DNA from 4 places in the Modestobacter marinus genome. Region 2 is predicted to be linked to each of the others. Evidence: riboswitches for the same ligand, from Rfam matches in the RefSeq annotation. Region 2 holds a riboswitch; each other region holds the start of a gene.
What was found. Region 2 has a riboswitch for cyclic di-AMP ahead of FB380_RS08325 (C40 family peptidase). Riboswitches for the same ligand answer to the same signal wherever they lie in the genome.
Positions count from the first base shown of each region.

Region 1 (7,297 bases), 720 kb from region 2:
GGCGACTGGAAGACCTCGGCGCTGCTGCGGGTGCTCAAGGTCGCCGCCCAGGGCCTGCCCGGCGGCACCTCCTTCATGGAGGACTACACCTACGACCTGGCCTCGGAGACGCCGAAGATCCTCGGTGCCCACATGCTCGAGGTGTGCCCGACGATCGCCGGGGACAAGCCGCGGCTGGAGGTGCACCCGCTGGGCATCGGCGGCCGCGAGGACCCGGCCCGCCTGGTCTTCACCGCCGCCCCGGCCGCCGGCATCACGATCGGCTGGAGCGACCTGGGTGACCGGTTCCGCTGGGTGGCCAACGAGATCGACGTCGTGGAGCCGTCCGAGCCGCTGCCGAACCTCCCGGTCGCCCGGGCGGTCTGGGAGCCCCGGCCGGACTTCGAGACGGCGACCGAGGGCTGGCTGACCGCCGGCGGGCCGCACCACACGGTGCTGTCCACCCAGCTGGGGGCCGACGAGCTGACCGACCTGGCCGAGGTCTTCCAGACCGAGCTGGTGCTCATCGACGCCCACACCACCCGGCGCAGCCTGGCCAAGGAGTTGCGCTGGTCCGCGGCCTACCACCGGCTCAACCAGCGCCTCTGAGCTGAGACGACGATGCCCCGGCCGAGAACCCGGCCGGGGCATCGACGTCTTGGGCCACCCGTGCGCCCGCACCTTGCACGGTTGGGGCGTCGATCTCGCTAGTTCGAGCCAGTAGCTCTACGTGTGCGACTTTGAGACGGAAAGTGCGGGCCGCGTTCGTAGCGCACCGAGGGTCCGCGTTCCGGTGAGTCGTCGGTCTTCTTGATGATCTGTCTGTCTGCCAGCGACCGGAGCAGGACGCTCGCGCGCGTGACTTGCACCTGGCAGAGGTTTTGCACTGTTTGATTGCTGACCGTCGGGTACTCGCGCAAGTGCGCGATGATCCGACGATCCACCTCGTCCTGCTCATTGCGGTGATAGGGGAGTAGGGAGCCGAGTTCGGCGCGCACTCTCTCCCGAAAACGATAGGCGGGCATGCGAGAGCGGCGGTCCTCGCGGGTCGGCTCGATGAGGGCGTAAACATCGTCGCTCAGCCGTCGGAGCGCGTCGGCGGCCTCGTCGATGGTCTTCTGGATTACGGGTGCGATGTCCTTCGCGCGAACGGTCGCGTGCGAGCGCAGATAGTCGATGGTTAGAGCAGCATCAGTGTCCTCTCTGACGTCGTCAGGAAGGTTGGCCATCAGTGAGGCAACTCTCGTCACGGGTGCGCCGCCGGATAGGACGACACGGACTGCCCCACCCCGACTCGTGAAGCCAGGCGGCTTGTGACCGGCTCTCACCATGGTGCGGACCATCACATCCACACCAGTTCCCGCCCGCTCCGCCAGACGCAAGACTCGCAAAGCATCCGCGAGTCTTCGGTTTCGCGGCTTGGAGCTGTGCGTCAGCAGATTGTCTTCCGTGACTCCAAAGACGAGCTCCCCAGGGCTGACGACAACTAGCTGCGAGGGACTGTGTTCGATGACTGTCTGGTCAGGTAGTCGGTAGTCGCGGTGTGCAACGGCATTGACGACGGCCTCTCTGACGGCAGCGCGGGGAATGGTCTCGAGCTGTTGCTGAACGCCACTGGCAAGCGTGACCGGAGTTGTTTCGTTCGCGGCGTCGACATCGCGTAGGCATTCACGAATAGTCAGGAGAAGGGGCAATGCGTGCACCTCGGGAGGGCGGGTCAATGCACCGCCGGGGGTTCGTTTCCGCAAGTACTGGATGGTTGGGTTGGGGGCCGCCTGCTGTCGCGTGAAGAGCAGGGCGCCTGCCCTTAGCAGGCGGCCATCGTCGTCAAGAACTCCGCATTCGCGGAGCAGGTCCTCATTGCTCAACGTGGCTCTGCGTCGGCTCTGGTCATCGCCAGCCTGCTCAAGCAGGCGCCTTGCCTCTTCGATGGCAGTCTCAGCGACGTCCTTCATGGTCCAGTTCGTCAGTTCGGCCGACCAGTCGTAATTGCGCCGTTCATCGCGGACTGCCCCCTCTCGCTCGGGGGTCATTGGCTCGCAGTGGTCGGAGATCCGTTCCCTCAGCTTTCCGCCGACCCGGTGCAGGTCAAAGCCCGGCTCGACCAGGAGGACCAGAATCTCTGCTGACCCAGCCGGGCGCCGCTCGGCCGACACGACCAGGTTCGGCGAGGTCAGTTGCCAGATGCGGTGCCGAAGGTCGTCCTCGTCCAGAGACGGCGGCAATCCGACGAAGGCAGCGGGCCCGGCTGCGTCGTCGTCGACACCGACGACGATCGCTCCTCCGCGAGCGTTGGCCATGCACGCCGCGGCCTCGGCTAGGTCGGCAGCTCCGGCTTTCAGCGAGTCTCGATCGTTGGCAGCCGGCTCCTTGTACTCCTTGAAGTCTAAGTACTGCGATTCAAGGTCGCCGGGTCGTGCGCCAGCCGAGATGGCCTTCAAGGCGTCAGAAACCGCACGGCTGGCCGCGGCGGGTGTCGTCATGCGGTATTACTACACCCTGTCTTGACAGGGAGCAATAAAACTCGACCGTTTGGTCCGACAGCAACGTGGGAGGCGGGCCCGGCTCGCTTCCGTCGGCTGTCAGGGGCGGGCTGACTGGGCAGCCTGCAGTGATGAACTTCCGGCGGCGCCGGATCTCAGTCAGTGCCCCGATGACAGGCCATGACGACGCCCCGGCCGGTAGCCCGGCCGGGGCGTCGTCGTCGCCGGTGGTCCGGTCACCCGGACCGCCGGCCGGGTGGGTCAGCGCGGGACCGCGCCGACCCACCCGCCGCGCTGGTCGATCAGTACCAGTTGTTGGCCTGGAAGTGCGCCCACGCGGCGCACGGGGTGCCGTAGCGCTCGCTGATGTAGTCCAGCCCCCAGGTGATCTGGGTCGCCGGGTTGGTGCGCCAGTCCGGGCCGGCCGAGGCCATCTTCGACCCGGGCAGCGCCTGCGGGATGCCGTAGGCGCTGGAGGTCGGGTTGTCGGCCGTGGTCTGCCAGTTGCTCTCCTTGGTCCACAGGTTGTCCAGGCAGGTGAACTCGCCCGGGCCCCAGCCGCGCTCGGCGACCATGGCCCGGCCGATGGACCGGTTGTCACCGGTGGCGGTCCGGTCGGCGCTGCGGCTGGCGGCCTGCTCGACCGGGCGGCTGGGCGCCGGGGCCGCAGGGGCTGCCGGGGCTGCCCCGCCGAGGGTGAGGGTCTGCCCGACGCGGAGCACGTTCGGGTCGCCGCCGATGGTGCCGCTGTTGGCGGCGTAGAGCGCCTGCCACGTGGTGCCGTGCTGGGCGGCGATCTTGTTGAGCGTGTCGCCGGAGCGCACGACGTAGGTGCCGGACGCCGGCGCCGGTGCGGCCGCCGGGGCCGCGCCGCCGCCGATGGTCAGCACCTGGCCGACGCGGAGCACGTCCGGGTTGCCGCCGATGGTGCCGCTGTTGGCGGTGTAGATGCTCTGCCAGGTGGTGCCGTGACCGGCGGCCAGCTTGCTGAGCGTGTCCCCGGGAGCCACGGTGTGGCTGCCGGTGTGGGCCTGGGCCGGTGCGATGACCCCGAAGGACATCGCCGCAGCCGCCGCGACCACCATGGCCGGGCGCGCCGCGGAAGCGAAGGCGGAACGCCCGGTGGAGCGGTCACGCCGTGCCGTGAAGCGATTGAGCATGGGTGTGTGTGCCTCTCGCCGCCTGCGGAGTTAGCTGTCGGGTTCGGGCGAGAGCTGCCCGGCCGCATGATGCGGCTTCACCCCAAGGCCCGAGGGCCTGGTCCTGCGAGGTGGGTCCCCCGCGCCTGCCCGTGGTCTCTGATGTCCGGGCGGCGGTGGGCAGGTTCGGCGGTGCCGTCGTCCGGAGCCCGCCGTGCGGCGGACTGCCCAACGGTAGGCAGACCGTCGTCCCGGGGTGCCGGTCGACGGTGACCTTTCCCCGGCTCTCCGAGGCGGCCAGTACCAGCGGTGACGGATCACGGACGCGGTGTGGACAACACTTCTCTGGTCGTTTCTTCGCGCAACGGCATGCCAGGGCCCATGGTGGGTACGGCAGGCCGCTCGGTCGACGGCTCAGCGGGCGGTGAGCACGACCGGCAGCTCCTGGAGACCGCGGATGACGAACTCGGGACGGCGCCGGGCCGGGCGGGCCAGCTCCAGCCGGGAGGTGCGGCCCAGCAGCGCGCCGAAGGAGGCCTGCAGCTCCACCCGGGCCAGCGGGGCGCCGATGCAGAAGTGCACCCCGGCGCCGAAGGAGATGTGCGGGTTGTCCGCGCGCCCGACGTCGAGGGTGTCGGGGTCGGCGAAGACGGCCGGGTCGCGGTTCGCGCTGCCCAGCAGGGCGGCGATCTTCTGACCCCACTCGACGGTGACCCCGCCGACCTCGGCGTCGGCGGTGGCGGTGCGCTCGAACAGCTGCAGCGGTGAGTCGAAGCGCATCAGCTCCTCGATCGCCGTCGGCAGCAGGCCCGGGTCCGCGCGCAGCCGGGCCAGCTCGTCCGGGTGCTCCAGCAGCGCCAGCAGGCCGTTGCCGCTGACGTTGACCGTCGCCTCGTGGCCGGCGTTGAGCAGCAGGATGCAGGTGGTGACCAGCTCGTCCTCGGTGAGCCGGTCGCCCTCGGCGTCGCGCACCGTGACCAGGTGGGTGAGCAGGTCCTCACCCGGCGCGGTCCGCCGCTCGGCGGCCAGCTCGCGCAGGTAGGCGACGAACTCGGCGGCGGCCCGCTCGGCGTCGGCCTCGACCTCCGTCGTCCGGCCGTACTCGTACATCTTCACGATCGCGTTCGACCATGGCCGCAGCAGCGGCCGGTCGGCCGCCGGCACCCCGAGCAGCTCGGCGATGACCGCGACCGGCAGCTCCTCGGCCATGCCGGAGAGCACGTCGACGTCGTCCTGCCCGGCGGAGCGCTCGACCAGGGAGTCGACCAGGGAGTCGGCCAGCTCCTGCACCCACGGCCGCAGCCGCTCCACGTGCCCGCGTGCGAACGCCGCGCTGATCAGCCGGCGCAGCCGGGTGTGCGTGGGCGGCTCCATCTCCAGGATGGCGTTTCGGTGGATCAGGTTGAAGCTCTCGAACCGCTCGGCGGGGGTCCGGTCCGACCAGATCCGGCCCAGCCGCCGGTCACGCAGGACGGCGTTGGCCTCGGCGTGGCCGAGCGCCAGCCACATGCCCTGCCGCTCGTCCCACTGCACCGGCCCGGCGGCGCGGGCCACGGCGAACGCCGGGTAGGGGTCGGCGACGAACGCGGGGTCGGTCAGGTCCAACGGGGCGGCAACCGGTGTCACCGGCAGCAGGGTACGGAACGGCCCGGCCGGCCTCCTGCCTCGTCGGGCTCGCGCCTGCCAGGCTCGGCGGGAACGGTGGACCCGGGCCACATACGCTCGCGTGCATGGCCCGCTCCACGACCCGCCGCCGTCCCGCCGCCCCCGCCGCGGCCGCCGGCGAGACCAACCCGAAGGCGCCCTGCCCCTGTGGCTCCGGCCGCCGCTACAAGCACTGCCACGGCTCCGGCTACGGCCAGCCCGTGCTCCGCCCGTTCGAGGGCCTCCCCGGCGAGGTCGACTGGGTGGCGCTGCGCGAGCTCGTGCCGGCTGCCACGGCCGCGCTGACCACCACGGACGGCCGCTCGGTCACGCTGGCCAGCGTGCTCCCCGGCGGCACCCCCGCCCTGGTCCGGGCCAACGGCGAGATCCTGCTCGGCGTCCAGCTGCAGACCTCCTCCGACGACGTCAGCCGCGACCTCGGCACCGCGCTCGCCGCCGCGCTGGAGGCCCCGGCCGGTGCCCCCGTCGACCCGGGCCCCATCGGTGCCGCCGGTTCGGCCGGGCCGCGGCTGCAGGAGCTGCTGGACCTCTCGGCGCCGTTCGAGGTCACCGTGCACGACGACTTCGACTTCTGGCTGGAGGGCGCCGACGTCGACGCGACCGCCCGCGCGAGCCTCCGGCAGGCCAACGACATGGTGATGCCCACGGTGCGGCTGGCCGGGCTGGAGGCCGCCTACTGGTGCCGGCCGACCACCGAGCGCGGCCACGTGCGCTGGGTGCGCCCCGAGCCGGAGGAGGCGCTGCTGGACGCCCTGGCCCGGCTCGGCGCCGCCGAGCAGCTGAGCCTGGGGGAGGGCACCCGTTACGCCGGCGCCTTCCGCGCCCTGGGCCTCGTCGTCCCGGTGTGGGACGTGCCCGGTGAGGTGCCCGGCGCCGAGTGGGCCGGCCCCTCGGCGGAGCTGCACTCCCGGCTGGAGGCCGCGCTGGCGGTCACCGAGCCGCTGACCGCCGACGAGCGGCGGGCACGCGCCGGGCTGCTGTCCCGGCAGGTCACGCTCCGCTGAGCTCGGGGCCCGGCTCCCTCGCCGACTGCGGCGGAGGGGCCGGGCCAGGCCTACCGTGGGGGCCGCACAGCGGCGCGGGGAGAGGACTGACGTGGGGCACGAACACGGCGGCATGGGGATGCACGTCCCGGAGCTGCCGCCGACCACCGGCCGGGTGCTGGGGCTGGACCTGGCCGCCGCCTCGCCGGTCGCCTGGCTCGCCGTGCTGCTGGCCGTCGGCTACCTGGTGGGGCTGTGGCGGCTGCACCGCCGGGGGGTGCGCTGGGCGCCGTCCCGCACGATCGCGTGGCTGATCGGCTGCGCCGTCCTGTTCCACGTGACCGCCAGCGGCCTGCAGAGCTACGGGATGGTGCTGTTCAGCCTGCACATGGTGCAGCACATGGTGCTCAGCATGATCATCCCGTTGCTGCTGCTGATCGGTGCCCCGGTCACCCTGATGCTGCGTGCCCTCCCCGCGGCGCAGGGGCCTGCCGGGATGCCGCGGCGGGCGCTGCTCGGCGCGCTGCACAGCCGGCTGGGCCGGCTGGTCTCCTCACCGTTCTTCACCATCCCGCTGTTCATCGCCAGCCTCTACGGCGTCTACTTCACCCCGCTGTTCGACGACCTCATGGCGACGACGGTCGGGCACACGTTCATGCTGCTGCACTTCCTGGTCACCGGGCTGCTGTTCTTCGGCCCGATCATGGCCATCGACCCGTGGCCCCGGCGCTCCGGGCACGGCGCCCGGATGCTGGAGCTGCTGCTGCCCGCCCCGTTCCACGCCTTCTTCGGCGTGATCGTGATGATGAGCAGCTCGGTGCTGCTGACCAGCTACGCCACCCCGCCGGAGTCCTGGGGCATCGACCCGCTCTACGACCAGGGTGCGGCCGGCGGCATCGCCTGGTCCTTCGGCGAGTTCCCCACCGTGCTGGTGCTGGCGGTCGTCTTCTTCCAGTGGACCCGTTCGGAGGAGCGCGCGAACCGGGCCGCCGACCGGGTGCGGGACCGGGCGATCGCCCGTGGGGAGAGCGGCGAGGACCCGGAGCTG
Region 1 is NZ_JAAMPA010000001.1:1,038,213-1,045,509, reverse strand. Features, by position in the region: gene araA (L-arabinose isomerase) at 1-588, shown strand, start outside; gene FB380_RS04875 (ATP-binding protein) at 687-2,462, opposite strand; gene FB380_RS24485 (LysM peptidoglycan-binding domain-containing protein) at 2,765-3,622, opposite strand; cyclic di-AMP (ydaO/yuaA leader) riboswitch at 3,630-3,767, opposite strand; gene FB380_RS04865 (cytochrome P450) at 4,016-5,227, opposite strand; gene FB380_RS04860 (DUF5926 family protein) at 5,332-6,270, shown strand; gene FB380_RS04855 (cytochrome c oxidase assembly protein) at 6,362-7,297, shown strand, end outside.
Region 1: linked by a shared signal. The riboswitch ahead of FB380_RS24485 (LysM peptidoglycan-binding domain-containing protein) and the one ahead of FB380_RS08325 (C40 family peptidase) in region 2 are both predicted to bind cyclic di-AMP.

Region 2 (7,297 bases):
TCGACCGCTCGCACTACGAGGACGTGCTGATCGGCCGGGTGCGGGAGCTGGCGACCCCCGAGGTGGTCGAGCGGCGTTACCGGGAGATCGTCCGGTTCGAGCGCCAGCTCGTCGCCCACGACGTCACCGTGGTCAAGGTCCTCCTGCACCTGTCGCCGTGGGAGCAGAAGCAGCGCCTGCTGGCCCGGCTCGACGACTCCAGCAAGCGCTGGAAGTTCGACCCCGCCGACCTCGACGAGCGGGCCCGCTGGCCGCAGTACCAGCAGGCCCACGAGGCGGCCCTGGAGCGCACCGACACCGACACCGCGCCGTGGTACGTCGTCCCGGCCGACCGGAAGTGGTACCGGAACTGGGCGGTCGGCCGGCTGCTGCTGGAGACGCTGACCGAGCTGCAGCCCCGGCTGCCCGAGCTGGCCTGGGACGTCGACGAGCAGCGCGACCGGCTGATCGAGGAGCACCCGATCAGCTGCTGAGCGGTGTCCCGCGGTCCAGGCGCTCGTCGAGGGCCTGGGTGAACAGCCAGCCGCCGATCAGCACGAACTGGAGCAGGAACAGCCAGAACCCGATGGCGATCACCCCGCCGACCACGGTGAGCCCCCCGAACGGGGCGCCGAGGTCGAGCGGCAGGGCCAGGAAGAGCACGAAGCCCTGCAGGAAGCCGGACAGGCAGGCCGCGGTGAACAGTGCCCCGGAGACCACGGCCCGCCAGCCCAGCCGGCCGGCCGCGATCACCCGGAAGATCCACACCAGCGGCAGGGTGAGCGCGAACAGCACCGAGTAGTAGCCGGTGGCGAACCCGCCGACCGCGGCGCCGAACCCGGGTGACTCGGCCAGGTGCGCGAGCACCCCGCCGGCCAGCAGCAACGGGTACAGCAGCAGGGGTGCCAGCACCAGCAGCGGCAGGGCCAGCGCCCGTCCCCGCCAGGCGGTGAACCGGTCGTGGGCGGGGCTGAACCGCAGCAACGCCCGGCGCAGCCCCTCGCCGTACAGCGAGATCGGCAGCAGGGTGAGCAGGGCGCCGACGACGCTCAGCCCGGTGCCCGCCTCGGCCAGCCGCTCCACCGCCCGCGGGGCACCCAGCGCGCCGGGCAGCACGTCGGACAGCCGCCCGACGAGCTCCCGCACCTGGTCGGCACCGGCCACCCAGCTGGTGAGCCCCAGGGAGAGCACGAGCGCCGGGACGACGGCGATCCCCGCGTAGAAGGTCAGGCCGGCGGCGATCAGCGCGGTGTCCCGGTTGCGCAGCCGGGCCCGCATCGCCCGCAGCAGGCCGCGCGCCTCCTCAGCCACCCGCACCGGGACCATCTGACCAGGTCGGGGCCGACGCCGCTCGTCGGCGCGCCCGCCGCCGTGGACCGGGGTCAGGCGCTGTTGGCCACCAGGAGCATGTAGGAGAACACCACCACCAGGATGAGCACGAACGTGCCGACGATCAGCAGGCGCGCACGGTTCTTCGGCAACCGGCCCTGCCCGGTGCGGTCCGGGCGGTCGTCGGGTCCCTGGCTCATCGGTCCTCCTGGTCGTCGGGTGGTCACCGGTCCGGTGGGTCCCCTCGGCGGGCCGGCTCGGGCGAGCAGGCTGCTGTGTCCTGCCTGCCCACTTCCGCCGGTGCTCACGCCTGCCGGTGCGGCCCACTCCGCTCAGTGGCCGCCGAGCAGGTGCTGGGCCGCGGCGAAGCCGCCCAGTCCACTGACCGCACCGCCGCGCACGGTGCCGCCGGAGGAGGCGGCGACCACCCGGGGGTGCGCCGTCGCCACGCCCCAGGTGCCGACGGCGGCCGGGTCGGGCGCCACCGGCCAGGCGAGGTCGCCGTGGAAGATGTGGCCGCCCGGCATCGCCAGCGCTGCCTCCACGTCCAGCGGTGAGGACGCCTGCAGGCACGGCCGCCCGTCACCGTCGGTGGCCAGGCAGTCGGCCAGCGGCTCGGTCAGATGGGCGTCCAGCTGGGCCACCACCCGCCGTACCGCCTCGGCCCGGGTGCCGGCGTCGTCGGCGGCGTACAGCTCGGCCGGCGTGTGCAGCCCGAACAGGGTCAGGGTGTGCAGCCCGGTGTCGCCGACGATCGACGGGTCGGTGAGCGAGTGGCAGTACACCTCGAAGGGGATCACCTCGGGCAGCCGGCCGGCCGCGGCCTGCGCGTACGCGGCGTCGAGCTGGGAGGCCGCCTCGTCGACGTGCACGGTGCCGCTGAAGACCCGGCGGGGGTCGGCGCCGGACCGCAGCCCGGGCAGCCGGCGCAGCACCATGTTGACCTTCAGCTGCGACCCCGACGGCCGCGGCGCCGGGGCAGCGCCCAGCAGGTCGTCGAGCACGGCCGGGGCCGCGCCGCTGACCAGGTGCCCGGCGTCGGCCGCGTGCGCCGTCCCGTCCCCGTCGGTCCAGTGCACCGTGACGCCGTCGGCCCGGGTCTCGACCGCGGTGACCTCGGCGCGGGTGAGCAGCGCCGCCCCGGCCGCCCGTGCCGCATCGGCGAGGGCGCCGCTGACCGCGCCCATGCCACCGACCGGGACCCGCCAGCGGCCCGTGCCGTTGCCGATGAGGTGGTAGAGGAAGCACCGGCCGGCCAGCCCGTCCGCGGCGTGCAGGTCGGCGGAGGTGCCGATCAGCCCGTCGGTGAGCGCGATGCCCCGGACGTCGTCGTCGGTGAGGTGGTCGGCGACGACGTCGGCCAGCGGCCGTTCGCGCAGGTCGTGCCAGAGGCCCGGGTCCCGCAGCCGGGCATCGAGCGCCGCCTCGCTGGGCAGCGGAGCGGTCAGGGTGGGGGCCAGGTCCTCGGCCAGGGTGGTCAGCCGGCCGTAGAACCGCTGCCAGCCGGCGAACTCGGCGTCCGAGCCGGTGAGGGCGCGGAAGGAGGCCGCCGTCTCCGGCCCCTCCTCCCGCTCGACCAGCAGGCCGGTGGCTGCGCCCCCGCGGCGCAGCGGCGTGTAGGAGGCGACGGCGCGGTCGACCAGGGTGATCGGCAGCGCCAGGTCGGCGACGATCCGGTCGGGCAGCAGGCTGACCAGGTAGGAGTACGCCGACAGCCGGACGTCGACCCCCGGGAAGACCCGCTCGCTGACCGCGGCGCCGCCGAGCACGGCCCGCCGCTCCAGCACGAGCACCGACCAGCCCGCGCGGGCCAGGTAGGCGGCGGCGACCAGCCCGTTGTGGCCGCCACCGGCCACGATCGCGTCGTACCGGGCCGCGGTGCTCACGCCAGCTCGCGGGCGAAGAAGACGGCGTGGGGGTCGTCGGCGTCGACGTAGTGCCCGAACGCCTCGACGGGTGTGTAGCCGGCCGAGGTGTACAGCCCGACCGCCTCCGGCTGCCGGACCCCCGTCTCCAGGCGCACCGTCGTCCACCCGCGGCGCAGCGCCTCGGCCTCCAGGCCGGCGAGCAGCAGCCGGGAGACGCCCCGGCCGCGGGCCGGCGGGACGACGTACATGCGCTTGACCTCGGCCTCGGTGTCGCCGAGCGGGCGCAGGGCACCGCAGCCGATCGGCGTGCCGTCGTCGTCCCGGGCGAGGAGGACGACGGCGACGTCGGCGGCGGAGGGCGGCACCCCCGGCTCGCCCACGCCGCCGTAGCGGGCCCGCAGCTCGACCTGCTGGGCGGCGGTCAGCGCGGAGACGTCCGGGTCGTCCCAGGAGGCGGTGGAGAGGGTCGGCACCGGGTCATCCTGGCGCGCCGTCGTCCACCCGCTGCAGCAGCCCCCAGACGAACCGGGCCCGCACCCCGCCCGGGAGGTGCACCTCGTAGCGGCTCGGGACCCCGGGGTCGACACCGGTGGCGCCGGGGAGGGCCAGGACGTCGTCCACCACGTGCTCCCACACGCGCAGGGCACCCGGTGCCGCGGCGGGCACCGGTGAGCCGGGTGCACGCACCAGCTGCTCGTGGAGCACGGCGCCGTCCGGGCCACCCAGCACCTCCCACCGCAGGTGCGGCCACAGCGGCAGCGGCCACCGCTGGACGAGGAGGTCGACGTCACCGAACCGGCGGTGTTCCCGCTCGGCCGGGGGACCGAGCACCGCAGCCCGCAGGGCGACCCCGCGCGGTGCTCGCTCTGTGTGATGGAGGGCGCGCCATCGGCGGTGTGCGGCGCGGGCCTCGGCCCGGTCGGAGCCGAGTCGGGGCAGTGCCTCGGCGACCAGGTCGGGTCGCGTGTCGGCCATGCGACGGAGCAGCACGAGACAGAACTCCCGCCGCGCCAAGCCCTGCACCCGGCGAGCCTGTCACGCTCGGTGAGCGTGTTGGAGCACACGCCAGGAGTTTCTCCACAAATTGGCCTCAGCCGTTTGTCACGAGCACATAACGCACGTACGGTCACCAGCGGTCCTGACGGGCAGCGCAGTCGCCCACCCGGGTGACGACCGACGGGACCGCCGCCGAACCACATGGCTCGCAGCGACACTCGCGGGCTCGTGGACCGGGGACCCACCGCAGCACTGGGGTGAAGCTCCGCACGGCCCGTCCGCGGGCCCGAGGAGCCGGGCGACTTCCCGCCCGAACCCGTCAGCTAACTCGGTAGGCGGCAGGTGGAAGAAAGGACACACCCGCCGAACATGGCGAGTTCGCACACCTCTGTCCGTCGTGGCCTCACCGGCCGACGGGCCCTGTTCACCCTGATCGCCGTGGGTGGCCTGACTCTTGCTCCGCTGCCCGCCCTGGCGGCTCCTGAAACACCCACCACCTCCCAGGAGGCGGCCGAGCTCATCGCCGCCCGCGGTCACGACCTCGAGGTCGTCACCGAGAAGATGCACGAAGCGACCGACGTGCTGACCGGCATGAAGGCCGCCTCGGACGCCGCCGCCGCCGAGCTCGTCGCCGCCGAGGCAGCCGTGGTCGAGGCCCGTGACCACGTGCGCCAGGTGGCCCGCAGCGCCTTCACCGGTGAGCAGCTCTCCTCGCTGCAGGCCATGCTCACCAGCTCCTCCGCCGACGAGATGCTCGACCGGATGGGCACGCTGGACAGCATCGCCGGGCACAACAACGAGGTGCTCGGGACGGCTCAGCAGGCCAGCGTCGCCGCCGACGAGGCGAAGGTCGCGGCCGAGAAGGCCGCCGCCGACGCCGAGGCGCAGGTCGCCGAGGTCGCTGCGCAGCAGGCCGACCTGAACGCGCAGATCGCCGAGTACCAGGCCGAGTACGACCGGCTCTCCGCCGAGGAGCGCGAGCGCGCCCGGATCCTGGCCGAGCAGCAGCATGCGGCCGAGGCCGCGGCAGCCGCCGCAGCCGCAGCCGAGCGCGAGGCCGCGGCAGCCGCCGCGGCCGAGCGGAACTCCCAGCCGGCCTCGCGCGCCGAGCGCAGCGCCCCCGCCGCCGCTCCGTCCGCGTCCAGCTCCGCGGCCCCGGCCCCCGCGCCGGCCCCGGCTCCGGTCGTGGCCAGCAGCGGTGCTGCCGCCACCGCGGTGAACACCGCGATGGCCCAGCGTGGCAAGCCCTACGTCTGGGGTGCCACCGGCCCGAACTCCTACGACTGCTCCGGGCTGGTGAAGTACTCTTACGCATCGGCGGGGGTCAACCTCCCCCGCAGCAGCAGCCAGCAGGCACAGGCCGGCCGTGCGGTCTCCCGCGGGGAGCTGCAGCCGGGCGACCTGATCGCCTTCTACTCGCCGGTCAGCCACATCGGCATCTACATCGGCGGCGGCCAGATGGTCCACGCGCCGACGTCCGGTGACGTGGTCAAGGTCGCCAGCATCGACGCCATGGGCCCGATCACCGCCATGCGCCGGGTCGCCGGCTGACAGCTGCACCACCCTCCGCCGGTGCCCCGGTCGCCTGACGGCGGCCGGGGCACCGGTGCGTCCGGGCCCGGTGGCGACGATCACGTGAGCGTGGGTGCCGACGCCCCGTCCCGCCGGGCACGATGAGGAGCACCCCACCCTCCGCCCCACCCCCGAGGAGAACCGTGCCCGCCGCACTGACCGACCCCGCGAGGGTCGCCCGCGTCTTCCGCGCCGTCGCCATCGCCGAGGCCGTCTCCTGGGTGCTGCTGCTGGCCGGCATGTTCGTCAAGCGGGTGCTGGACGCCTCGGAGCTGGGCGTGCAGGTCTTCGGCCCGGTCCACGGCGCGGTCTTCGTCGCCTACGTCGTCGTCGCCCTGCTGGCCTGGCGGGTGCTCCGCTGGACGCCGGTCACCGCGCTGCTCGCGCTGGCCGCCTCCCTCCCGCCGCTGGTGACCATCTGGTTCGAGCGCTGGGCCCGGCGCACCGGCCGGCTGCCGCTCGACGCCACCACGCCCGTCCGGGTCGGCTGAGCCCGCGATGGCCACCCCCGTCCTGCCCGCCACCGCCCGCACGCTGCTGGCCCGCACCGCCCGGGTCCAGCGGGACGGCCGGGCGCCCAGCCTGGTCGCGGGCGTCGTCCGGGACGGCGGGCTGGCCTGGTCGGCCGGTCGCGGCGACGTCGCCGAGCCGCACGCCGACGTGCAGTACCGGCTGGGCTCGATCAGCAAGACGGTGACGGCCCTGGTCGTGCTCCGGCTGCGCGACGAGGGCCGCCTCGGGCTCGACGACCTGCTCGAGGAGCACGTCCCCGGCACCCCCTTCGGGGAGCGCACCGTGGGGCACCTGCTCTCCCACCTCGCCGGGGCCAGCTCGGAGAGCCCGGGCGGCTGGTGGGAGCGCGTCCCCGGCGGGTCGCTCGCCGAGCTGCGGCTGACCGACGACGACGTCGTCCTGGGCAGTGCGCGGCGGTTCCACTACTCGAACCTCGGGTTCGGGCTGCTCGGTGAGCTGGTCGCCCGGCACCGTGGGCGGTCCTGGGTCGAGGTGGTGCGGGACGAGGTCCTGCTGCCGCTGGGCATGGAGCGCACCACCCCGCGGCCCACCGGCCGGGCGGCGCAGGGCGCGGCGGTGCACCCGTGGGCCGACGTCGTCCTGCCCGAGCCCGAGCACGACGCCGGGGTGATGGCCGCGGCCGGCCAGCTGTGGGCGACGCTGGCCGACCTCGGCCGGTTCGCCGCCTTCCTGCTCGGCGACACCGGCGGCGTGCTCTCGCCGGCGACGCTGGAGGAGATGACCGTGCCGGCCGGGGTCGACTCCTCCTCCCCCGGGTGGTCGGCCTACGGGCTCGGCGTGCAGGTGCTGCGGGTCGACGGGCACACCCTCGTCGGGCACGGCGGCTCGATGCCGGGCTTCTTGGCCGGGGTCTTCGTCGACCGGTCCGAGCAGGCCGGCGGGGTCATGCTGGCCAACACGACCAGTGGGCTCGACCCGCTGGTGCCCGGGCTGCTGGCCGACCTGCGGGCCGCCGAGCCCCGGGTGGTCGAGGCCTGGGAGCCGTCCCCGTCGCCGCTGCCGCTGGACCTGCTCGGCGT
Region 2 is NZ_JAAMPA010000001.1:1,760,325-1,767,621, forward strand. Features, by position in the region: gene FB380_RS08295 (PPK2 family polyphosphate kinase) at 1-473, shown strand, start outside; gene FB380_RS08300 (YhjD/YihY/BrkB family envelope integrity protein) at 463-1,290, opposite strand; gene FB380_RS08305 (hypothetical protein) at 1,362-1,508, opposite strand; gene FB380_RS08310 (phytoene desaturase family protein) at 1,641-3,194, opposite strand; gene FB380_RS24595 (GNAT family N-acetyltransferase) at 3,191-3,649, opposite strand; gene FB380_RS24600 (hypothetical protein) at 3,654-4,151, opposite strand; cyclic di-AMP (ydaO/yuaA leader) riboswitch at 4,353-4,525, shown strand; gene FB380_RS08325 (C40 family peptidase) at 4,542-5,723, shown strand; gene FB380_RS08330 (DUF3817 domain-containing protein) at 5,888-6,235, shown strand; gene FB380_RS08335 (serine hydrolase domain-containing protein) at 6,243-7,297, shown strand, end outside.

Region 3 (7,297 bases), on a different contig from region 2:
CGGCACGAGCTCTGCACTGCGCGCCGCCAGCGGGTACAGCTCGGCCCACCGCCAGCGGTGCGGGACCGCCGTCGGCCGCGGGGTGGAGGGCATGAGCCCCTCCCTCGTCGTCCACAGCGGGGTCATCCCCACGGCGTCGAGGTCCCGGTACAGCTCGGCGAGCCGGGCCTGGTGCGCGGGGCTGTCGAAGTCCGGCGGTGCAGCGGCCGGGTGGTCCAGTGCGGTCACAACGGGTCTCCTCCGGGGGTCTGCCCGAGCGAGGGGCGGGCACCGGGCCGCGTGGCCGGGCCCGTCACCAGGGGCGAACGGGACGCTAGGACGACGTTCGGGGCTGCTCAACGAACGGCCGACACCGTTCGGCTCTGCCGAACGCCGCCATCGGGCCGAGGAACGTCCCGCCCGCGGCCGAACTCATACCTACCGAATGCTCGGTAAGGCGCTAGGGTGGGCCAGGTCACTCCCTCCCTCCGCACCAGCGCCCGCGCCGGCGCCGGCTCGACCGAACGGATCCCATGACGCACACCCCGGCCCGCGCCCACCTGGACCTCGCCGACGCGCTGGCGGCGCTGACCCTCGAGGAGAAGGTGCAGCTGCTCACCGGCCGCGACTTCTGGACCACCTGGCCCATCGAGCGGATCGGACTGCGTCGCATCCTGGTCTCCGACGGCCCCTCCGGGGTCCGCGGCGAGGTCTGGGACGAGCGCGACCCGTCGCTGAACCTGCCGTCGGCCACCGCGCTGGCCGCTTCCTGGGACCCCGACATCGCCCGCCGCTACGGCGCCGCCGCCGCGGTCGAGGCCCGGCGCAAGGGCGTCGACGTCGTGCTCGGCCCGACGATCAACCTGCACCGCTCCCCCGTCGGCGGCCGGCACTTCGAGGCCTTCAGCGAGGACCCGGTGCTCACCGGCGAGCTCGCCGCCGCCTACGTCACCGGCGTGCAGGACAACGGGGTCGGCGCGACGCCGAAGCACTACGTGGCCAACGACTTCGAGACCGACCGCTTCACCGCCGACGTCCGGGCCGACGAGCGCACGCTGCGCGAGCTGTACCTGCTGGCGTTCGAGAAGTCGGTCACCGAGGCCCACGCCTGGGTGGTGATGAGCGCCTACAACTCCGTCAACGGCGCCACGGTCACCGAGAACGAGCTGCTGGAGACCCCGCTGAACAGCGAGTGGGGGTTCGACGGCGTGGTGATCAGCGACTGGACGGCGGTCCGCAGCCTGGCGTCCGCGACGGCGTCGCAGGACCTGGTGATGCCCGGCCCGGACGGGCCGTGGGGCGATGCGCTGGTCGCCGCGGTCCGCGCCGGGGAGATCGCCGAGGACGTCGTCGACCGCAAGGTGCTGCGCATCCTGACCCTGGCCCAGCGGGTCGGGGCGCTGGGCGACTCGTCCCCCGCGGAGCCGGTCTGGGTGGAGGACGGCATCGCGTTCACCCGCGAGGCGGCCGTCGAGGGCACCGTGCTGCTGGAGAACCGGGGCGACCTGCCCTGGGACGCCGCTGCGCTGCGCTCGGTCGCGGTCATCGGCAACAACGCGGCGGCCGCCCGCACCCAGGGCGGCGGCAGCGCCACCGTCGTCCCCGAGTCCACGGTCTCCCCGCTGGACGGCCTGCGGGCCGCGCTCCCCGGCGTGGACGTCGGCTACTCCCTCGGCGCGGTCGTGCAGAACGGGGTCGTCGAGCTGCCGCTGGGCCAGCTGACCAACCCGGTCAGCGGCACACCGGGGCTGCGCGCCCGGTTCCTGGCCGCCGACGGCACCGAGCTGTTCGGCGAGGACCGCCGGGCGAGCGACCTCGTGTACTTCGGCGGCGACGCGCCCATCGAGGCAGCCGCCAGCTACGAGCTGACCACCCGCTGGACCCCCACCGAGTCGGGCACGGTGCGGCTCGGGTGCGCCCTGGTGGGCCGGGCGCAGGTCCACGTCGACGGCGAGCTGCTGCTCGACGAGACCCTCATCCCGGTCGGCACCGACCTCGGCGCGGCGTTCCTGAGCCCGCCGACCGCGTCGACAGAGGTGCGGCTGACCGCCGGCACCCCCCTGGACGTCCGGCTGGTCCTCGACCTCGGCGACCGCGTCGGCTTCAACTCCCGCGCGATGTCCCTGCGGCTGGGCACCGAGCCCGCCGACGCCGACCCCGACGCCCTGATCGCCGAGGCCGCCCGCGCCGCGGCCGCCGCCGACGTGGCGCTGGTGGTCGTCGGCACGAACTCGGTGGTGGAGTCCGAGGGCTACGACCGGGAGTCCCTGGCCCTGCCGGGCCGGCAGGACGACCTCGTCCGCGCCGTCGTCGCGGCCAACCCGCGCACCGTCGTGCTGGTCAACGCCGGGGCCCCGGTGCTGATGCCCTGGCGGGAGGAGGTCGCTGCCCTGCTGGTCGGCTGGTTCGGCGGGCAGGAGTTCGGGAACGCGGTCGCCGACGTCCTGCTGGGGCTGGCCGAGCCGGGCGGGCGACTGCCGACCACCTGGCCGGCGTCCGAGGCCGACGTGCCGGTGCTCGACTGCACGCCGGTCGACGGGGTCGTCGAGTACGCCGAGGGGGTCCACATCGGATACCGCGCCTGGCTGCGCGCCGGCGCCGCACCGGCGTACTGGTTCGGCAGCGGGCGGGGCTACACGACCTTCGAGCTGACCGGTGGCGACGCCCCGACCGTGGCCGCGCCCGGCGAGACGGTGACCGTGACGGTCGAGGTGACCAACACCGGCGAGCACGACGGCAAGGAGGTGGTGCAGGTCTACGCCGAGCGGCCGGACTCCGTCGTGGACCGTCCGGTGCGGTGGCTGGTCGGTTCGGCCGCCGTGCGCGTCCCCGCCGGGCAGGCCGCGCGGGTCGACGTCGCGGTGGACACCCGGTACCTGGCGCACTGGGCCGACGGCTGGCAGTACGAGTCCGGGCCCTTCCGCCTCCGCGCCGGCACCTCGGCCGTGATGCTGCCCTGCGAGTGGACCGTGCAGCTGCACGGCTGACCGGGAGGACCCGGCTGCTCCCCTCCGGGAGCAGCCGGGCGCCGCGCCGCCACGTCCCACCTCGGCTCAGGAGCGCACGATCCGCCCGGGGCTGTTCAGTGGGCGCTGGTCGCGTGGCGCCGCACCCGGCGGTCGAAGCGGTCCCGCCGGCCACCCAGCGGCCGGCCGAGGTAGCGGCCCAGCACGACCCCGGCGGCCAGCGCCAGGCCGATCGCCGCCGCCCCCACGAGCGCGTTCACCCCACTCCCCACGTCGCCCTCCACGACCACCGCGAAGAGCCCCCGGTAGATCGCCAGCCCGGGCAGCAGCGGGACGATGCCGCAGACCGCGACGAGCAGCGGCGGGATGCGCAGCCGATCGGTGAGCGTCTCACCACAGAAGCCGACCACGACGGCCGCCGCCGCGCTCGCCACCGCCTCACCGGCACCGGACGCGGCCGCCACCGACGACGTCGTCCACGCCAGCGCGCCGGCCACCGTGGCCACCGCGATCGCGACCGGGCGGGCGTGCGAGGCCAGCGCCCAGGACGCGGCCATCCCGGCCGCCGCGACCAGCGCCACGACGGAGGGCACGGTCGACGTCCCGGGGTCCAGCACCCGCAGCGGCACCTCCGCCCGCTGCGCCAGGTCCAGCACGGCGGCGATGCCGACGACGATGCCGGTGGTCAACGTGAGCACCTCGAAGGCCCGGGCCGCGGCGGTGACCGGGAACCCGCTGATCGCGTCCTCCGCGGCGCCCACGAAGGAGAGGCCGGCCAGGAGGACCACGATCCCGGCGGCGACGACCAGCGAGGTGCGCACCTCGACCTCGCCGACGACGAGGAGGACGGCGGCCCCGGTGGCCACCGCCGCGCCGGCGACCTGCTGGAAGAACATCGGGAGCCCGCGCCGGTCGAGCGCCCGGATGGTCAGCTCGATGGCGGCCGTCGTGACCGCCGCGACCAGGGCCACCAGCCAGCCGCCACCGAGCAGGACGGCGACGCACGCCGCCACACCCGACCAGCCCAGTGCGTGGATCGGCCGACGGTAGGGGTGCGGCGCGGACAGGACGTCGTCCAGCTGGCGGTGCGCCTCCTCCAGGCCCAGGCCTGCCGTCTTGAGCTCCGCCGCCAGGTCGGTGATGCCCTGGAGCCGGGTGTAGTCCAGACCCCGCGGCCGCACGATGCGCATCAGCATGATCGGCGGGACGTCGTCCGGGTCGTAGCTGATCGTCAGCGAGGTGAACGTGATGTCGACCTGGCAGTCGGTGAGCCCGTAGCCCGCCGCCACGCGCAGCACCGTTGCGGTGACGTCGGCGGCCGAGGCACCGACCGCCATCATCGACTCCCCGATGCGCAGGGCCAGGCCGAGCGCCGAGCGCGCGGTGCCCGCGTCGACCCGGCTGGGCTGGGCCCGGAGGGCCAGCGGTGCCGTCGGCGGACCGGACCCGGAGATCGCCTTCCGCGCCCGGTCCGGCAGGCGCGCGAACCGCCGGCTGCGGTCCTGGGTCACGGGGTTCATCACGGTCAGGTTACGGAGCGGCGCGGCAGGCGGGCCGCTCCCCGACCACGGTCGGGCCGTGGCCTTCCCCACAGCGCGCCCGCACCCCGCAGGCGCGGTGCCCCGAGGCGGGGTGCATGGCCCATCGCGTGGCCGGAACCGGTGCCGGACACGCGCTCGGCGCCCCTCGATCCGCCCCGGACGGCGTGCCGTCGGCGGCACGCCGAGGACGTGACGATCGTCACGGAGACAGCCCACCTGCCCGTCCATAACGTTCCGGTCACGCCGACATCGTGGGCGTGGCGCCGGTCCGCTCAACCCTGCCTGCCGGCCGCCATCCAGGACTCTCAGGGCAGGGGTGGGGGACCCACTACACCCGGCGCGCCGACACATCGGTGGGCGCGCCTCGGGGTGAAGCCGGCACCGCCGGCCGGGCACCGATCGCCCGAACCCGACAGCTAACCCCTCCGGCGGTGATCGGAGATCACTCATGCCCAAGCACAGCCCGTCCCGCTTCGTCCGCCTCCCGGTCGTCGCGGGCGCCTCCCTCGTCACGCTCGGCCTCCTCAGCACCCCGGCCCTGGCCCACACCACCCCGGCACCCGAGGCCTCCCCCGCCCAGGTGGACCGGCACACCGCCGAGCAGGGCGACCCGGCCGCGGCGGGGAACCGGCACTCCTGGCGGGAGCTCTACCAGCGCCACATCGCCGCCTTCGGCGGCGGGGACACCGGGGCGCTGACCCCGGGGCAGCTGCGGTTCCTGCTCGGCTCGGAGGACGGTCCTGTCCCGACCGCCCCGGCACCCGAGATCGCCCCGGAGGTCGTCGCGGCACCTGAGGCCACCCCGGCACCGGAGGTCGTCGCGGCACCCGAGGTCGTCGCTCCGGCCCCCGAGGTCATCGCGGTACCCGAGGTCGTCGTCCCGGCACCGGAGGTCGTCGTCCCCGAGGTCGTCGTGCCGGAGGTCGTCGTGCCGGAGGTCGTCGTGCCGGAGGTCGTCGTGCCGGAGGTCGTCGTGGCCCCGGCGCCCGCCCCGGCACCGGTCCCCGCAGTCGTCGTCGCCGCGCCGTCGGGGCAGGCCCAGATCACCAACAGCGCGGGTCCCGTGCAGCCGCGGGCCCAGGCCGCCGCGGACGCCGTCGTGCGCGACGTCCCGGGCGCCGCCGGCATCACCATCGGTGGGACGCGGGCCAGCGCGACCGACCCGAACGGCCACCCCTCCGGCCGGGCACTGGACTACATGGTGATGTCCGACGCCGCGCTCGGGGACGCCATCGTCGCCTACCACATCGCCAACTGGGACACCCTCGGCGTGGAGTACGTCATCTGGCAGCAGCGCATCCTCACCTCGCCGACCGGTTCCTGGAGCCCGATGGCTGACCGCGGGAGCCCGACGGCCAACCACATGGACCACCCGCACGTGAACTACCTGGCGGGCTGAGCCTCCCGGCTCCGCTCCACCGGGAACCCACGGTGCCCCTCTGCCCGCGTGCAGGCAGGGGGGCACCGTGCTGTCCGCCCCCGGAGGGCCGCCGACGGTCTCCGGTCGTCCGCATGGGATGGTCGGGTCAGCGCCCACCGCCACGGAACGGAGCGCCACGGCTCGGCAGCGTCGAGGTCGACGGCGCGGGGCCCGTGGACCCGACGGGGTGGCACGGTGGACGTCGCGGCGATCAGCACCCGGCGCCGGTCGGGGTCGCCCGCCGGTGGGCCCGGCGGAGCTGACGTCACGCCGGTGCCCGGACGACGACGAGGGATCATGTCCACGACCGACTCAGCACCACGCAGCTCCGGGCGTCGCCGCGTGCGGCGGACCGTGGCCCTGACCACCCGGCCGGCGAAGCGGCGGACGAGCGGCTGGCCGCGGCGCCAGCGCAGCGCCCGGGCGGTGGCCCGGGCCTGGCTGGGGCGCATGGTGGAAGGACGGATCCGCCGGAAGGGCATCGACCTCTCCGAGCTGGCCTTCTTCCCGGAGAGCGCCCGGCTCCCCCTGCTGCGGCACGGCGTGGACCCGGTCCCCGAGCTCGCCGCGCTGCGCGCCCGCTGCCCGGTGGAGCGGCTCGACCTGCCGATGGGGCTGACGGCCCACCTGGTGACCGGGTACGAGCAGGCCCGCACCGTCCTGAGCGACCGTGACTCCTACAGCAACGACATCCGGCACCTGTTCGGTGACGCCGGGCCGGGGTCGACGGCCGACGTCGGCGGCCTGGGCTTCACCGACGCGCCGCTGCACACCCGGCTGCGCAAGCTGGTGGCCCCCGAGTTCACACGCCGCCGGCTGGACCGGCTGGAGCCCACGGTCGAGGCGATCGTCACCCGCCGGCTGGACGAGCTCGCCGCCGCCGGGTCACCGGCGGACCTGGCCGAGCACGTCTCCTGGCGGGTCCCCATGGACGTGATCTGCGGGTTGCTGGGGCTGGACGACGCCGACCACGAGGCCTTCGTGCGGCTGGGCACCCAGCGCTTCGACGCGACCGGCGGTGCGGCCGCGGCCCTCGGCGCGGTGTCCGAGCAGAAGCGGATCCTCCTGGACGTGGTGGCCCGGCAGCGGACGGCGCCCGGGGACGGCCTGATCGGGCGCATCCTGCAGGCCGAGGGCGACGGCATCTCCGACGACGACCTCGCCGGTCTGGTCGACGGGATCGTCACCGGCGGCTACGAGACCACCGCCAGCTCCCTCTCCCTGGGCACCATGGTGCTGCTGCGCGACCCCGGGCACGCCGCCCTCCTCCGGAACGGCTCACCGGCCGACGTCGACGGCGTGGTGGAGGAGCTGCTGCGCTACCTGTCGGTGGTCCAGGTGGCCTTCCCGCGGTTCGCGAAGCAGGACCTGGAGCTGTCCGGCTGCCCGGT
Region 3 is NZ_JAAMPA010000002.1:448,173-455,469, forward strand. Features, by position in the region: gene FB380_RS18110 (cupin domain-containing protein) at 1-228, opposite strand, end outside; gene FB380_RS18115 (glycoside hydrolase family 3 protein) at 513-2,966, shown strand; gene FB380_RS18120 (threonine/serine exporter family protein) at 3,062-4,465, opposite strand; cyclic di-AMP (ydaO/yuaA leader) riboswitch at 4,817-4,932, shown strand; gene FB380_RS18125 (VldE C-terminal domain-containing protein) at 4,935-5,885, shown strand; gene FB380_RS18130 (cytochrome P450) at 6,204-7,297, shown strand, end outside.
Region 3: linked by a shared signal. The riboswitch ahead of FB380_RS18125 (VldE C-terminal domain-containing protein) and the one ahead of FB380_RS08325 (C40 family peptidase) in region 2 are both predicted to bind cyclic di-AMP.

Region 4 (7,297 bases), 1.2 Mb from region 2:
GCCAGCGGCGCCGCCCTGGTCGAGCAGCTCGCCGAGCGCGGCGTGCCCTCCTCGGGCACCGAGGGGATGCTCGACCTGGCCCGGGACGCGCACCCGCTGACCACCCAGCTGCTGCGCGAGGCCGGCAGCAGCACCGGCACCGTGCTGTCGACGATCCTCAACTTCTTCAACCCGGAGCGGCTGGTGATCGGCGGGCACCTGAGCAGCGCCGAGGCGTTCGTGGCCGGGGTGCGCTCGGCGATCTACGCGCAGTGCCCGCCGATGATCACCGACGGCCTGGAGGTCGCGGTGAGCCGGGTCGGCCAGCAGGCCGCCGTCCTGGGCGCCGCCCGGGAGGCGCTGGACCTCGCCTTCTCCCCGGAGCAGCTGGCCGCGCGCGCCGCCGCCCGCTGAGCTGCCCGGGCGCCCCGGTGGCGGGCGGGCGGAGGCGCCGTGCTGCCCGCGGCGGTCTCAGGACGTCCGGTGCTCGGCGAGGAACCCGCTGACCAGCGGCACGAACTCCGCGGCCCGCTCGACGCCGAGGGCGTGGCTGGAACCCGGGCCGGTGAACATCTCCAGCCGCGCCCCGGGGATGGCGGCGGCCACCTGCTGGCCGTGCCACGGGGGTGTCAGCAGGTCCTGCTCACCGGCGATCACCAGCGTCGGCGCGGTGATCCGGCCGAGCCGGTCGAGGGTGTCGTGCGCCAGGTCGGCGTCCCACTGCTCGGCGGTGGTGCGGATCTGTTGCTCGGTGCTGGGGAACAGCGGCAGCAGCTCCTCGATCAGCGCACCGAACTCGGGGCTGTCCAGCAGCTGCGGCGAGAACGCGACCCCGAGCGCGCCGAGCGCCGCCGCCAGGTCGCCGGTCCGCCACGGGTGCGCGAGGCCGGTCATCATCGCCCGCTGGAACCCGTCGGTCCGGGCCCACGTGCAGTAGAGGACGAGCGAGACGACCCGGTCCGGCGCGGCCAGCACGAGCTCCTGCGCGATGGCGCTGCCCAGCGAGTAGCCGAGCACGTGCGCGCGCTCGATCTCCAGGGCGTCGAGCAGCCCCAGCGCATCGGTGGCCAGGGAGGCGACGCTGAACGGCCCGGACCCCCGTTCCGATCCGCCCATCCCGCGCAGGTCGTAGGTGATCACCCGGTGGTCGCCGGCCCAGCCCTGGGCGAGGTCGGCCCAGAAGCCGAGGGACTGGCTGGTGCCGTTGACCACCAGCAGTGGCTCGCCGTCGCCGTACTCCTGGACGGCGACGGCGATGTCGCCGACCTGCACGGTGCGTGGCGGGTGGGTCGTCGGTGTGCTCAACGGGACTCCCGTGCTCGGGTCGAGGGGTGACCTGGAGCACACCACATGCCGGCGACGGTCGGGAGGCCCGGCGCGATGGACGGTGACGTGAGCTGCACCCGGCGGTGCCGGCAGGGCGACCGGGAGCCCCGGACCCGCCGGCACGACCACGCAGTCGAACGGGAGCTGCTGCCGGCAGCCGACCTGGAGGGCGGCGCGCTGGTCTGCTCCTGACGACCGTGCACCGCCTGCCGCCGGTCAGGCGTGCAGCGCTCCGGTGAACAGCTCGCGACCGACGTCGACCTGTCGGCATCGCTCGTTACGTTGGCTCAGCATCCGCACAGCCGCCCCGTCCGGGGTGGCTGACGAGCTGGGGGAGAACAGAGTGCGCAGACGGACGACGGTGACGGTCGCGGCAGCGGTGCTGGCGATGACCTTCGGGGCGGTGACCCCCGCGGCGGCCGGCCAGGGGGGCCACGACGACGGCCACGGTGGCGGGTGGGGCCACGGGCCCGGCAACGGGCACGGCAACGGGCACGGCAACGGGCACGGCAAGGGGAAGAGCCTCGAGCTGACCATGCTCGCCACCACCGACCTGCACGGCCGCGTGCAGGACTGGGACTACTTCCGCGACGCGCCGTACACCGAGCGCTCCGGGGACGCGACGGGCCTGGCCCGGGTGTCGTCGGTGGTCGACTCGGTGCGCGCGGAGAAGGGCGCGGACAGCGTCTTCGTCGTCGACAACGGCGACTTCCTGCAGGGCACGCCGCTCACCTACCTGGCCGCCCAGCAGTCGCCGGAGGCCGAGCACCCGATGGCGGCGGCCTACGACGTCATCGGCTACGACGCCCAGGTCGTCGGCAACCACGAGTTCAACTACGGCCTGGACACCCTGGCCGGCTACGTCGACGACGTCGACCACCCGGTGCTCGGTGCCAACGTCATCGACGTCGCCACCGGTGAGCCGTACCTGCCGCCGTACACGCTGCAGGAGATGAAGGTGCGCGGCGCGAAGCCGGTCACCGTCGGCATCATCGGCCTGACCACGCCCGGCTCCGCGATCTGGGACCGCAACAACGTCGAGGGCCAGGTCGAGTTCCGCGACATGGTCGAGACGGCGCAGCAGTGGGTGCCGGTCGTCGCGGAGCAGGCCGACGTCGTCGTCGTCCTCGCGCACGCCGGGGTCGGCGGGACGTCGTCCTACGACGACCCGGCCGTGGGCACGGAGAACCCCTCCGACGTCATCGCCCGGACGGTGCCCGGCATCGACGCCATGGTCGTCGGCCACACGCACCGCGACGCCCCGTCCCAGATCGTGGTCAACGAGGTCACCGGCGAGGAGGTGCTGCTCACCCAGCCCTACCGCTGGGGCGGCACGGTCAGCCAGGTCGACTTCGAGCTGACCAAGACCCGCGGCCAGTGGGACGTCACCAATGCCACGGCCACCGCGCTGCGCACCAAGGACTACCCGGAGGACCCCGAGGTCCTCGCCGTCACCGACGAGGCGCACCAGGCGACGGTCGACTACGTCAACCAGGTCGTGGCCACCTCCACCGAGGAGCTGACCACGCTGACCAGCCGGTACGAGGACACGCCGATCCTCGACTTCATCCAGCAGGTGCAGACCGAGACCGTGGACGCCGCGCTCGAGGGCACCGACCGGGCTGACCTGCCGGTGCTGTCGATCGCCGCCCCGTTCAGCCGGGAGGCGGTCTTCCCGCAGGGCGAGGTCACCATCCGGGACATCGCCGGGCTCTACGTCTTCGACAACACCCTCGAGGCGGTCGAGCTCACCGGCGCCCAGGTGCGCGACTACCTGGAGGAGTCGGCGAGCTACTTCACCCAGGTGCCGGCCACCGGCGACGTCGACCCCGAGACGATCACCAACGCCGACGGGACGCCGGACTACAACTACGACGTGCTCTCCGGCGTCGACTACGACCTGGACGTCTCCCGGCAGGTCGGCGAGCGGGTCACCCGGCTGGAGATCGACGGTGAGCCGGTGGCCGACGACGCCCGGTTCGTCGTCGCGGTGAACAACTACCGGCGCTCCGGCGGTGGCGGGTTCCCGCACATCTCCACGGCGCCGGTGGTCTACAACGAGCAGCTGGAGATCCGCCAGCTGCTCATCGAGTGGGCGCAGGAGCGCGGCGTCATCGACCCGGCCGACTTCTACGTGGAGAACTGGCAGCTCGTCCGCGACGGCGAGCCGCTGCTCGGCTGACCCTCCTCGACCGACGAACGCCCCGCTCCCCGGATGGGGGGCGGGGCGTTCTCGTGTTCCCGGCGTGCCGGACGACGTCCGCCCCGCTCCCGCGGACCGGCGCGGGGCGGACGTCGCGAGCGGGTCAGACCAGACGACGCGCGGAGTTGTAGCCCCACATGGAGTCGACGGCGATGGTGCGGACGACGTCCCCTGCGGTCGGCGCGTGCACCATCAGGCCGTTGCCGATGTAGATGCCGACGTGGCCCACCGGGTCGTAGAAGAAGACCAGGTCACCGGGCTGCAGGTCGGCGCGGGCCACGGGCACGCCCATCGTCGACTGCATGCGGGAGGAGTGCGGCAGCGCGATGCCGGCCGCCGCGAAGGAGTACTGCGTCAGCCCCGAGCAGTCGTAGACGTTCGGGCCGGCCCCGGCCCAGACGTAGGGCTTGCCCTGCTGGGCGAGCGCCGTGTCGACGACGATCTGGGCGGCGGCGTTGGGAGCGGCGACCGGGGCCACCGGTGCCGGGGCGGGTGCTGCGATGGGCGCTCCGCCGCCGCCGACCGAGGCCTGGGCGGCCATCGGGGTGAGGGCGACGCCCGCGCTGGCGAACAGCGCGACCAGTGCCCGGCGACCGGAACGGGAGGGACGGCGGGCAGGGGACGTGCGAGTGGTCGTCATGGACGACGGGTTCTCCTTGTTCTCCTCAACCGCCTACCGAGTTAGCTGACGGGTTCGGGCGGGGAACTCGCCCGGCGCTCCGGCACTCGCGTGCCGTCGCGCTTCACCCCAGAACTGCGGTGGGTCCCCGGTCCGGGTGTCCGCGGCGACGTTGCGGCGGTTGCCCGGTTCGGCGGTGCTCGCCGGTGTCACCGTGTGTGGCGACTCAGGGGCCGGCGGGCGCGGTTGACGGTAGGGGCGTCATGGAACTGTCACAAAGTGCTGCGCGTCGGAGTTCCGACACCCCGTGGAGCTGCAACACGCCCGGCCGGGATCGGCGACTCGCCGACGTGACGTCGGGCAACGTCGGAGCGGGGTAGGAGCTCGATCACCGTGATCGGCTGATTCCCGCCGGTGCACCGAATTCCGGCGGTGCGGCGGGTGCGCACGGTGCGTGTCCGCCGCGCTACCACCGGCCGCGGCTGGTGGCGCCTCGCCGGCGGCTGCGGCAGGTGTTCGTCGCTGGCTGGCTTTCACCACGTCCACTCGGAGCGTGGAGCGCGCGTTGCCATGTCCCGCATGGCAGCCGAGCCGCCTGTCGACGGCTCGCTCCGGCCTGGCTGGGCCCTTCCGCCCAACCCGGCGCCGGTGAGGGTGTCGGTACATCGCGTGTGGTCGTTGGGCGTCTGTCGTTGGCCGTCTCGACCTGCTTCAGTCACGTCCACCCGAGGGAGTCAAGAACATCCCAACATCTGTGGACGGGCGCCTGACCTGCGGATTCGCGTTGTGCGGACCCCTCAGAGGCGATAAGATTCGTACACACGTTCGAACGGGTCGGGAGGTGTTCGGTGAGCGAGTTGATCTCCGCGCTGGATGCCCTAGGCGCCGATGACCTGCACGCCCTGACCGACGGCCAGGTGCTGGACCGGACGGCCATGTTGGTGCAGGTGGTGAACCGCGCGTCGGCGGAGTTGACCCGCACCGTGCGGTGTGCGGACGCCACGCAGGCCGCCGAGCACGACGGGCTGAAGTCCATGCGGTCCTGGCTGATCGGGCACGCACGGCTCGCGCCGGCCGAGGCCTCGCGGATCCTGCGATCCGGGCGGGCCCTGGAGCACTTCCCGACGCTGGCGGCCGGGTTCGCCGAGGGTCAGGTGACCCCCGAGCAGGTCGACGTGGTGGCCAAGAAGGTCGGCCCGGTCGAGGCCGCCCGCGCCGGGGAGCAGGGCATCGACCTGGCGGCGTTCGATGAGGTGTGGACTCAGGTGGCGATGGGCTCACCGCACCAGTCGCTGGTCGCCGCGGTGCAGGCCTTCGAGGACGCCTTGGACCCCGACGGGCCGGAGCCAGACCCCACCGAGGAGCGGCGGCTCACGATCGCCACGCACGCCGATGGTTCGATCACCGGCCGGTTCGACCTGGACGCGACCGGCGGGGAGAAGGTCAAGGCCGCGATCGAGTCGATCGTGCAGGCCAACCGCCCGCAGGGTGATGAGCGGACCCGGGCGCAGCAGAACGCCGACGCGCTGGTGCAGTTGGCGGACAACCAGCTCGCCGCGGGGAGCCTGCCCACGCTGCGCACCGTCAAGCCGCACGTCGTGGTCGGCATCGACATCGAGGACCTGGTCGACCCGGCCACCGGCGCCGGGGCGGCGGAGCTGGGGTTCGGGGCGACGATCTCCGCCGCCCGCGCCCGCTACCTGGCGTGTGACGGGAGCATCTCCCGGATCGTGATGGGTCCCGACGGCATCCCGCTGGACCTGGGCCGGGACCACCGGGTGGTCACCCCGGGGCTGCGCAGGGCCGTGGAACGCCGGGACAAGAGCTGCGTGTTCGCCGGCTGTGGTGCACCGACCCACTGGTGCGATGTGCACCACCTGATCCACTGGCTGCACGGCGGTGAGACGTCGTTGAGCAACTCGGCCCTGTTGTGCGAACGGCACCACACCAAGGTCCACCACGGGTTCCGGGTCGAACGAGATCCCGACGGCCGGTGGCGGACCTGGCGTCCCGACGACACCGAGATCCTCATCGGCCCACCGCTGTAGGGCTGTGGGTGTGGCATGCCGCTGGCCCGCCGTCCGACCGACGGAGGGTCCAGCGGGCTGCGCGGGGCTGGGCAGCTGTTGCGCCGACCGGGACGAGAGCTGGAGCAGGGACCGGGGGAGAGCGGGCGGGAGCAGCTGCGGGACGTCGGCCCGGCGCAGCTCGGGGACGAGCGCGCCGGAGCAGCCCTGGTGGGGGCGGAGCAGTGCCAGAGAAGGCGTCCGCGCTTGGGCAGGTCACCCGGCGGCGGGCTGCTCCAGAGCCTCCTGCACCACGGCGCTCGGGGGGACGGGAGGAGTGGCGACCGCGAGCAGGTCCGCATCGCCGTCGGCCACCGCGGTCAGCCACTGGCCGGCGCTCTGCCGGGCGATCCGGCCGGCCCGCACCGCCTGGGCGAGCGCCAGCTCCAGCGGCGGCATCAACACCGGGTGCCGCCGGCGGTGGCCGAAGACGGCGAGCGTCTGCTGGAACAGGTCGTCGCGGGTCATCCCGGCCACCGACCGGCACAGCGCCACCATCGCGTTGCCGATCTCCTCCGGCGGGACGTGCTCCAGCGCCCGGTCGGTGCTCGTCGCCTGCCGCCGGAACGTCGTCCACGTGGCCGGGTCCAGGGGAGTCCGGTCCGTGGTCGGCGGCCACAGGAACTCCGCACCCGGCTCGGGCAGCAGCGCCAGGATCGACTCCATCCGCGCCGCGTTCACCCGCGGCACCCCGAACGCCGCCGCCGTCCGCCGGGCCAGCCGCTCCCGGTGGATCGGACCCTCCGCCCGGATCCCCGCCGCCAGCACCCGCCGCACCAGCCGGGCCGCCTCCGGGTTCGCCAGCTGCCGCAGCATCTGCGGCTCGCCCACCGGCTTCGGCGTCCACGGCCGGAACGGCACCTCACCGGCCAGCAACGCCGGCGTCACCACCGGGTGCGCCGCGCAGCGCACCGGCTCCGCCGTCGACACCTCGTCCTCCACGTCCGGCGCGTCCGGGTCGAAGGGGTCGATCTCCTCCTGCGGCTCGGCGACGTCGGCGACCGGGGCCGGCAGCGGGGGCAGCAGTGGCTCCACTGGAGCAGCACCCGCCACCGCGGCGACCAGTCGGTCGACCACCGCCTCGCACTCGGCCAGCCACTCCGG
Region 4 is NZ_JAAMPA010000001.1:2,916,997-2,924,293, forward strand. Features, by position in the region: gene FB380_RS13785 (ROK family transcriptional regulator) at 1-393, shown strand, start outside; gene FB380_RS13790 (alpha/beta fold hydrolase) at 451-1,284, opposite strand; gene FB380_RS25510 (hypothetical protein) at 1,372-1,497, shown strand; gene FB380_RS13795 (bifunctional metallophosphatase/5'-nucleotidase) at 1,649-3,487, shown strand; gene FB380_RS13800 (C40 family peptidase) at 3,612-4,148, opposite strand; cyclic di-AMP (ydaO/yuaA leader) riboswitch at 4,165-4,317, opposite strand; gene FB380_RS13805 (HNH endonuclease signature motif containing protein) at 4,976-6,175, shown strand; gene FB380_RS13810 (DUF3320 domain-containing protein) at 6,410-7,297, opposite strand, start outside.
Region 4: linked by a shared signal. The riboswitch ahead of FB380_RS13800 (C40 family peptidase) and the one ahead of FB380_RS08325 (C40 family peptidase) in region 2 are both predicted to bind cyclic di-AMP.